Regions from separate parts of the Limibacter armeniacum genome, predicted to be linked through region 2. Evidence: riboswitches for the same ligand, from Rfam matches in the RefSeq annotation. Region 2 holds a riboswitch; each other region holds the start of a gene.
What was found. Region 2 has a riboswitch for S-adenosylmethionine ahead of metH (methionine synthase). Riboswitches for the same ligand answer to the same signal wherever they lie in the genome.
Positions count from the first base shown of each region.

Region 1 (2,205 bases), on a different contig from region 2:
TGCACAAGGTAAAGGAATAGCGTATTGACAAGCCGCTTGATCGGTTATAAAAGCAGCCTGATACACGATCGTTTCAGGCTGTTTTTTTATGCTTATCCTTGGCTATTGCGGTGATCATAGATCTAATAAAGATCGGGACATGTGGCGATGGGTTTAAAGTATTTGTAAGAAAAGTAGGCTACTTTAATGATACTATTGTAGTTGTATTATTTCAAGAACACTTATTAAATCATATTTTTTATAATCATTTTAAAACTAAAACTAATAATGAGAAAAGCACTCATCTCCTTGTCGATGGTAGCATTACTTACTGGTTGTATGCAAACTAGATACATTACAGAACAGTATATCAAAACCAATGTAGAGAAGCACACAGAAGGAGAGTATAGTACGATTAGAACCTATACTGTATTTAAGGGTAAATCATATAATAGTAATTCTTATTTAGAACTCACAGGTTATAAATATAGGGATATTTCAAAATTGGTAATCGGTGCCGATAAATATTATCCGGACCGGAAGCAATTCGAGACTGATCAGACAAGAATAGCAGACATTACTTATATAGAACTGACATTAGAGCAGTGTAAAGCTATTTTACAAAACTATCAAATCCTTCAGGAGAAGATTAATAAAGAAAAACCTCTAAGAAACGAGGAAGTTTATCATGACTATACTGTATCAAAAGATTTATTCATTAGCTATAGAAAAGCGAAGGGGAGTATCTCGTCTACCTATATTGAATTTTGGGTACAAGGGGAGAAGTTTGTTGTTTCTACACCGATCATTATGGACAAACTTCGTAAGTTCATGGACTATGTAAAAGTGACTCCAGTACAGAATAAGGCTGTGTAATTGATAAATATGAGTCATCCCAATAATAACTCGGGATGACTCATATTCCGGTTATCCTCAACCTTACTTATTAGGATTGTCCTTTTTATTATCATCAGATTTCCCGAAGAACTTCTTGGTAGAGGTATTTATAAAAATATTTTGGATTAATTATAAAAAGAATCCTATACTTACAGTAGCATCAAGAATCCCATGGAAGGGGATACCAACCGAGCAAGACAAGCCACGGTGGTCCAGTGCGATGTGGTCCGAACCTCTTTTGGAGCAGGACAAAAAAATGCGCCTCACTATTTTCCTTCCCATTTCCTGATGCCATTTGGTTTATTTTTCACAACAAAACTAGAATGGTAATGGCAACACAATCATTTACAGAACTAATCAAGGAGTGTCGCTTGACGCTACACCGTGACAGTACCGAGCAACTGGTTGGGTACTTTAACAGACTCGTGGGCAACAAGGGATTTGCCACAAGAAAGGGGGCATATATGATTGCCCTTGCAGGAGAGTTGATCTCACGTGACCCTTCGCTGGCATCGAAGATAGTGTGTCAGTCTTCCTACCTGGAATTATGGCCCATCTACAACCTGAATAGCTGCCAACTGCTGTTTGGGGGCAATTGTATATCATTTGACCGGTGTATCAAGCTGAAAGAGGGAAAGCTTTCGATTGAGAACTGATTCCTCTTGCATGGGCCTGACTTCGATTGGGAGGAAGGCCCCCCTTCATTTTTACTGAAACAAGACTTCAATACCATGGAAAAGGTATATTACTGGTTCATTGAATGGCTGACCTCGCCTGTCACGGATTACATGACAGATCTAAGGGTTATGTTTATAGTAACAGTTGTTATGGGAGTGCCTTCGTGGCTTGATATAAGGGCTCTTAAAAAGAGGATTGCCAAGTCCAACAAGGAGCTTGAAGACGAAAAAAGGGGGAGAAAGAAGTGAATTTCGTAACTTCTCTTCCAAAAAGCGATGCCCGACAAGTTTAGCCCCGAAGTACGCAGCAGGATCATGGCCTCGATCAAGGGCAAGGATACGAGGCCTGAGCTGATTGTGAGGCGCTACCTGCACCGCCATGGCTTCCGCTTCCGGCTGCACGGCAGGTACAGGGGCAAAGTCCTGCCTGGCAAACCTGACATCGTGTTACCCAAGTACAAGACCGTGATCTTTGTCCATGGCTGCTTCTGGCATGGGCACCAAGACTGCAAGTACTACAAGCTGCCCAAGACCAACACAGAGTTTTGGCGTTGGAAAATCGCTCGGAACCGAGCCAATGACATTAGCCACCGTATGGACTTGTTGAGGGAAGGGTGGAATGTGATGACGGTTTGGGAGTGTGCTATTAGGT
Region 1 is NZ_JBAJNO010000007.1:1,414-3,618, forward strand. It holds gene V6R21_RS05565 (hypothetical protein) at 1-20, shown strand, start outside; gene V6R21_RS05570 (hypothetical protein) at 268-855, shown strand; SAM-I-IV-variant riboswitch at 1,029-1,142, shown strand; gene V6R21_RS05575 (hypothetical protein) at 1,206-1,532, shown strand; gene V6R21_RS05580 (hypothetical protein) at 1,608-1,802, shown strand; gene V6R21_RS05585 (very short patch repair endonuclease) at 1,830-2,205, shown strand, end outside.
Region 1: it holds a riboswitch for S-adenosylmethionine, as region 2 does, so the genes downstream of both, V6R21_RS05575 (hypothetical protein) here and metH (methionine synthase) in region 2, are expected to answer to the same signal.

Region 2 (2,205 bases):
CAGCGGATAAGCCAAATGCGCAAAAAGCCAATAGAATAGCAAAGCGAATCATGGTAGTGAGGGTTGCTGGTTGTGTAATTGATTATTGTGGTATAGCTGTATTGTTTGATTTAATTGTGTTTCCTGATTTCAGAACTGAAAATGAAAGCTTATTTGAATAGAAAAGTATGGGCGCGCAGAATTAGTGGTGTTAATTAAAATTCTTACAAGCGGATAGTTCTGAAGTAAGTAGGCCTAAAGAAGTGCCTTTGTGATTTGTTACATCCAAAGTACGCAATTTTAAGTAAAAATCACAGATGTGTAAGGTTTGAGGTGTTTTTGAATAAAATTTAGTTAATGAGTTGAAATCACATCATTAATAGTAGTTAGTGTTGTGTTATTTTAAGATTATGGGAGAGGTGTTTGTCAGGGGATAACGAATAAAGGTAAATTTAGGAGGAAAGAGACTGTAAACTCACAGGTAAGCAATACCTGAAGTGTAACTTATTTTTTTAATAATGGTGAACGAAAGGTATTGAATGTTACACATTGAAAGTAAACGTAAACTGTGAGCTTTTGTATTGATTTAAGAAATGTTAATACTGAGTAGAGTCATTAGAATTGAAAAAGATTTTTATTTATCTGCCGATTATTTTTAATTTTGCATCGTGCTTATTGAGAAAGACTGAGAGAACGGGCTCTGTGAAGTCTTAGCAACCTGCAATTCTTTGAATCATTTTTTCAAATTGAACAAGGTGCTAATTCCCGCCCTGGAGGTGTCCAGGAAAAATGAGTACGGTATGTTATGTACCGGCAAGCGCTCTTTGCCGGTATCTTGATTCCTGCCTTACTACTCAATTCCAGTTATTCTTGATAACACCCTGATCGAACAGACAAATGTCTGACAGGTTTGGCTATGCAGTTGGCTAGCCGTAATTGCGATTAATTCTAGAGCCATTTAACTATTATTCATGAAAGCAGATATCAGAAAGCAGGCCGAGGAAAGGGTGCTGATCCTGGATGGAGCCATGGGAACCATGATCCAGCGACACAAATTGACAGAAGAGGATTTTAGAGGGACTCGCTTTGCCAGTCATGCTAGTGACCTGAAAGGTAACAATGACCTACTGTCCATTACAAGACCTGACATTATCAAGGAAATACATCGACTGTACTTTGAGGCTGGCGCTGACATTGTAGAGACCAACACTTTTAGTGGTACCAGTATAGCCATGGCTGATTACCAGATGGAAGATCTGGTATATGAACTCAACTATGCTTCAGCAGCAATAGCAAAAGAAGTAGCTGATGAGCTTACAGCTAAGGAGCCTCATAAACCAAGATATGTAGCTGGCTCAATTGGACCAACCAACAGAACGGCTTCCATCTCTCCAGATGTAAATGATCCAGGTTATCGTGCCATCAATTTTGACCAACTGGTAGAAGCATACTATGAGCAAGTACAGGCATTGGTAGAAGGAGGAGCAGATATCCTTTTGGTAGAGACTGTTTTTGATACGCTTAACTGTAAGGCAGCCCTTTTTGCAATTGACCAATATTTTGAGGATGTAAAAAATGGCAATCTAGTGGACAGACGTCCTAGAGGCAGGGAAGAGGAGTTTCCAAACCTGTCAGTAGGGGTTGACCTTCCAATTATGGTTTCCGGTACGATTACAGATGCTTCTGGACGTACACTTTCCGGTCAGGTAGCAGAAGCTTTCTGGAACTCAATCCGTCATGCAAACCTGTTTAGTGTTGGTTTGAACTGTGCCCTAGGTGCCGACTTGTTGAGACCCTACATTCAAGAGTTATCTCGTGTAGCCAATGTCAATATTTCTGCACACCCAAATGCAGGATTGCCCAATGAGTTTGGTCAGTACGATCAGACAGCGAAAGAGATGGCTGACATTGTTGATAGCTTTAAAGGATTGGTAAATATCATTGGGGGTTGTTGTGGTACAACACCAGATCACATCCATGATATTGCTGAGACATTTAAAACGGCAGCACCTAGAACAATACCTAAGCACAAGCCTTTCATGAATTTGAGTGGTTTGGAACCGGTTACCATTAAGCCAGACAGCATGTTTGTCAATATTGGTGAGCGAACCAATGTGGCAGGTTCCCTTAAATTCAAGAGACTGATTAAGGAAGAGCAATTTGATGAGGCTTTGGAGATCGCCCGTACGCAGGTAGAAGGTGGTGCACAGGTGATTGACATCAATA
Region 2 is NZ_JBAJNO010000008.1:2,521,754-2,523,958, reverse strand. It holds gene V6R21_RS16255 (hypothetical protein) at 1-52, opposite strand, end outside; SAM riboswitch class I at 649-775, shown strand; gene metH (methionine synthase) at 951-2,205, shown strand, end outside.

Region 3 (2,205 bases), 1.4 Mb from region 2:
GGTTTCAGTTCACCTCTGTCAATAGCCCCTTGTATCATACTGAGAGCAGGTCTGTCTTTGACACTACCGCCGGGGTTATGACCTTCTAATTTTCCATAAACCTTAACATTTGGGTTAAGGTTTAGATGTGTAACCTCTACTAATGGGGTGGATCCTACCAAGTCAAGGATTGATGGCATAATATATTTTCTTTGTGTTTTGAATTCAATTTAACGCTGTCACTGTTATAAATTCTATATTCAATTGAAGAAAAGCATACTTCAAATTAGATCAATTCATAATTGAATGCTAAAGAATTTATTTATTGTATCAAATAATAGAGCTTCCTGAGTTGCTAATTTTCCACTCCCTTTCTTATCGATAGCCTAGTTGTTATATAGGGTATTGAGGCAAATTTACGCATGTCATCTGTTTCTATCCAATTTATGAAATCAGAAACTGTCTGTAATCTTTGTACCTATTTGATAATCTAGGTGATAGAGTTATACCGTTTCTTGTTACAGTTTGTAAGTTTGCTAGCTATAATCATTATCAAGGCTTTTTTGTTTTGAATTTTTTGTATTCAGCTAGTTCATTGGTAAGAGAAAAGTAGGATAAGCTTTTTCTCATCGAAGCTTTTGGTATAGCTCCTTAGGATTAAAATAAATCTTAATTTTTTTGTGATGTTGTTTGGTTTTTTTCAGAAATGGTCAGTATGTTTGTGGCACATACAGTCAATTACCTCACATCTGAAGTAATTGGTTTATAAAGAAGAGGCGAGAGACTAGGCTTTAAGACCCTCTAGCAACCCCCTCACTCGTGGGAAAGGTGCTAATTCCTAGCCTAAGTTTTTAGGACATATAAACTAATTAGGCATCATGAAAGCATTTAAAATTCTTTTTGTTGACGCAGCAGCGTTGACCCAATTTTTTGCATCTCGCAACACGTACAATTTCTCATACCGAATGTGTATGCGAATGCGAATGTGTAGCTAATCGCACATACACTCCCCACACCTCCGTTTCCATCTCCTAAGATGTATTGTTACGTTTCGCACCAAGTGACGCGCGGCTTGGTACAGGCGTTTCTTTATCCTTAGCACAAGCAGGAGGCTCGTTTTGGTCTACAAAACGTGTTTTAAGAACCATTGTACCATTTTATTAAAATCCAAAGAGCCATGTCAGATAATAAATTAAGATTCGAAACACTACAAGTGCATGCAGGTCAGGAAGTTGAAGCTACTACGAATGCCCGTGCAGTACCGATTTACCAAACTACATCTTACACATTCAACGATGCAGAACATGGTGCTAACCTGTTTGCCTTGAAAAAGTTTGGCAATATCTACACTCGAATCATGAACCCAACAACGGATGTGTTTGAGAAGCGAATCGCTGCACTTGAAGGCGGAGTGGCAGCACTTGCAGTAGCTTCAGGACAGGCAGCGCAGTTTATTGCACTGAATAACCTTTGTGAGTCAGGAGATAATATTGTTTCTACAACATACCTATATGGCGGAACTTATAATCAGTTTAAAGTGTCTTTCAAAAGGTTAGGCATTGGGGTGAGGTTTGCAGAAGGTGATGATGCAGAGAGTTTTGAGAAGCTGATTGATGAGCGTACCAAAGCACTGTATCTGGAAACTATTGGGAACCCACAGTTTAATATTCCAGACTTTGAAGCAATCGCAAAAGTTGCGCAGAAACATAATATTCCATTGGTGGTAGACAATACTTTTGGAGCAGGGGGGTACTTGTTCCGACCTATTGACCATGGTGCCAATGTTGTAACGGCTTCGGCTACGAAATGGATTGGTGGACACGGAACATCAATTGGTGGAGTCATAGTAGATGCGGGTAATTTCAACTGGGCAAATGGTAAGTTTCCTCAGTTTACAGAACCATCAGAAGGATACCATGGATTGAAGTTCTGGGAAGTTTTTGGAGAGGGTGGTCCATTTGGAAATATAGCTTTCGCAATCAGAGCGAGGGTAGAGGGACTGAGAGATTTTGGTCCAGCATTGAGTCCATTCAATTCCTTCCTTTTATTACAAGGTTTAGAAACACTTTCTCTTCGTGTACAAAGACATGTTGATAATGCTTTGGCTTTGGCAGAGTGGTTAGCATCACATGATGCAGTTGAGTCAGTGAATTACCCAGGCCTGAAAACAAGTCCATACCATGAGCTTGCGAAGAAATACCTGACAAATGGTTTTGGAGCAGTATT
Region 3 is NZ_JBAJNO010000008.1:1,157,345-1,159,549, forward strand. It holds gene cysM (cysteine synthase CysM) at 1-179, opposite strand, end outside; SAM riboswitch class I at 740-846, shown strand; gene V6R21_RS10635 (O-acetylhomoserine aminocarboxypropyltransferase/cysteine synthase family protein) at 1,157-2,205, shown strand, end outside.
Region 3: it holds a riboswitch for S-adenosylmethionine, as region 2 does, so the genes downstream of both, V6R21_RS10635 (O-acetylhomoserine aminocarboxypropyltransferase/cysteine synthase family protein) here and metH (methionine synthase) in region 2, are expected to answer to the same signal.

Region 4 (2,205 bases), on a different contig from region 2:
TCCCTTGCTTGAGGATTTCCCTCAACTCCCCTGAGGCGTCAATAATACTTTTCTTTAGCATTGTTTCCGTCATCCGGATCAGGCTAAACTCTTCCCTACAGTATTTCTGGATAATCTCAATTAGGCGTTCTTCCCCCTCATTGGGGATAAAAAATGGATTCACGTTTAAGTTGGTTTAGCTTTTACAATTGGTTTGCATTATAGCAATAAATAGTATTATTCTCATACCTTGATCATATCAACCAAGCTATCTAGCACTTTCAGGGTCCTTTCTTTGTCATACCTAATAGCACACTCCCAAACCGTCATCACATTCCACCCTTCCCTCAACAAGTCCATACGGTGGCTAATGTCATTGGCTCGGTTCCGAGCGATTTTCCAACGCCAAAACTCTGTGTTGGTCTTGGGCAGCTTGTAGTACTTGCAGTCTTGGTGCCCATGCCAGAAGCAGCCATGGACAAAGATCACGGTCTTGTACTTGGGTAACACGATGTCAGGTTTGCCAGGCAGGACTTTGCCCCTGTACCTGCCGTGCAGCCGGAAGCGGAAGCCATGGCGGTGCAGGTAGCGCCTCACAATCAGCTCAGGCCTCGTATCCTTGCCCTTGATCGAGGCCATGATCCTGCTGCGTACTTCGGGGCTAAACTTGTCGGGCATCGCTTTTTGGAAGAGAAGTTACGAAATTCACTTCTTTCTCCCCCTTTTTTCGTCTTCAAGCTCCTTGTTGGACTTGGCAATCCTCTTTTTAAGAGCCCTTATATCAAGCCACGAAGGCACTCCCATAACAACTGTTACTATAAACATAACCCTTAGATCTGTCATGTAATCCGTGACAGGCGAGGTCAGCCATTCAATGAACCAGTAATATACCTTTTCCATGGTATTGAAGTCTTGTTTCAGTAAAAATGAAGGGGGGCCTTCCTCCCAATCGAAGTCAGGCCCATGCAAGAGGAATCAGTTCTCAATCGAAAGCTTTCCCTCTTTCAGCTTGATACACCGGTCAAATGATATACAATTGCCCCCAAACAGCAGTTGGCAGCTATTCAGGTTGTAGATGGGCCATAATTCCAGGTAGGAAGACTGACACACTATCTTCGATGCCAGCGAAGGGTCACGTGAGATCAACTCTCCTGCAAGGGCAATCATATATGCCCCCTTTCTTGTGGCAAATCCCTTGTTGCCCACGAGTCTGTTAAAGTACCCAACCAGTTGCTCGGTACTGTCACGGTGTAGCGTCAAGCGACACTCCTTGATTAGTTCTGTAAATGATTGTGTTGCCATTACCATTCTAGTTTTGTTGTGAAAAATAAACCAAATGGCATCAGGAAATGGGAAGGAAAATAGTGAGGCGCATTTTTTTGTCCTGCTCCAAAAGAGGTTCGGACCACATCGCACTGGACCACCGTGGCTTGTCTTGCTCGGTTGGTATCCCCTTCCATGGGATTCTTGATGCTACTGTAAGTATAGGATTCTTTTTATAATTAATCCAAAATATTTTTATAAATACCTCTACCAAGAAGTTCTTCGGGAAATCTGATGATAATAAAAAGGACAATCCTAATAAGTAAGGTTGAGGATAACCGGAATATGAGTCATCCCGAGTTATTATTGGGATGACTCATATTTATCAATTACACAGCCTTATTCTGTACTGGAGTCACTTTTACATAGTCCATGAACTTACGAAGTTTGTCCATAATGATCGGTGTAGAAACAACAAACTTCTCCCCTTGTACCCAAAATTCAATATAGGTAGACGAGATACTCCCCTTCGCTTTTCTATAGCTAATGAATAAATCTTTTGATACAGTATAGTCATGATAAACTTCCTCGTTTCTTAGAGGTTTTTCTTTATTAATCTTCTCCTGAAGGATTTGATAGTTTTGTAAAATAGCTTTACACTGCTCTAATGTCAGTTCTATATAAGTAATGTCTGCTATTCTTGTCTGATCAGTCTCGAATTGCTTCCGGTCCGGATAATATTTATCGGCACCGATTACCAATTTTGAAATATCCCTATATTTATAACCTGTGAGTTCTAAATAAGAATTACTATTATATGATTTACCCTTAAATACAGTATAGGTTCTAATCGTACTATACTCTCCTTCTGTGTGCTTCTCTACATTGGTTTTGATATACTGTTCTGTAATGTATCTAGTTTGCATACAACCAGTAAGTAATGCTACCATCGACAAGGAGATG
Region 4 is NZ_JBAJNO010000007.1:31,440-33,644, reverse strand. It holds gene V6R21_RS05755 (MvaI/BcnI family restriction endonuclease) at 1-163, opposite strand, end outside; gene V6R21_RS05750 (very short patch repair endonuclease) at 223-657, opposite strand; gene V6R21_RS05745 (hypothetical protein) at 685-879, opposite strand; gene V6R21_RS05740 (hypothetical protein) at 955-1,281, opposite strand; SAM-I-IV-variant riboswitch at 1,345-1,458, opposite strand; gene V6R21_RS05735 (hypothetical protein) at 1,632-2,205, opposite strand, start outside.
Region 4: it holds a riboswitch for S-adenosylmethionine, as region 2 does, so the genes downstream of both, V6R21_RS05740 (hypothetical protein) here and metH (methionine synthase) in region 2, are expected to answer to the same signal.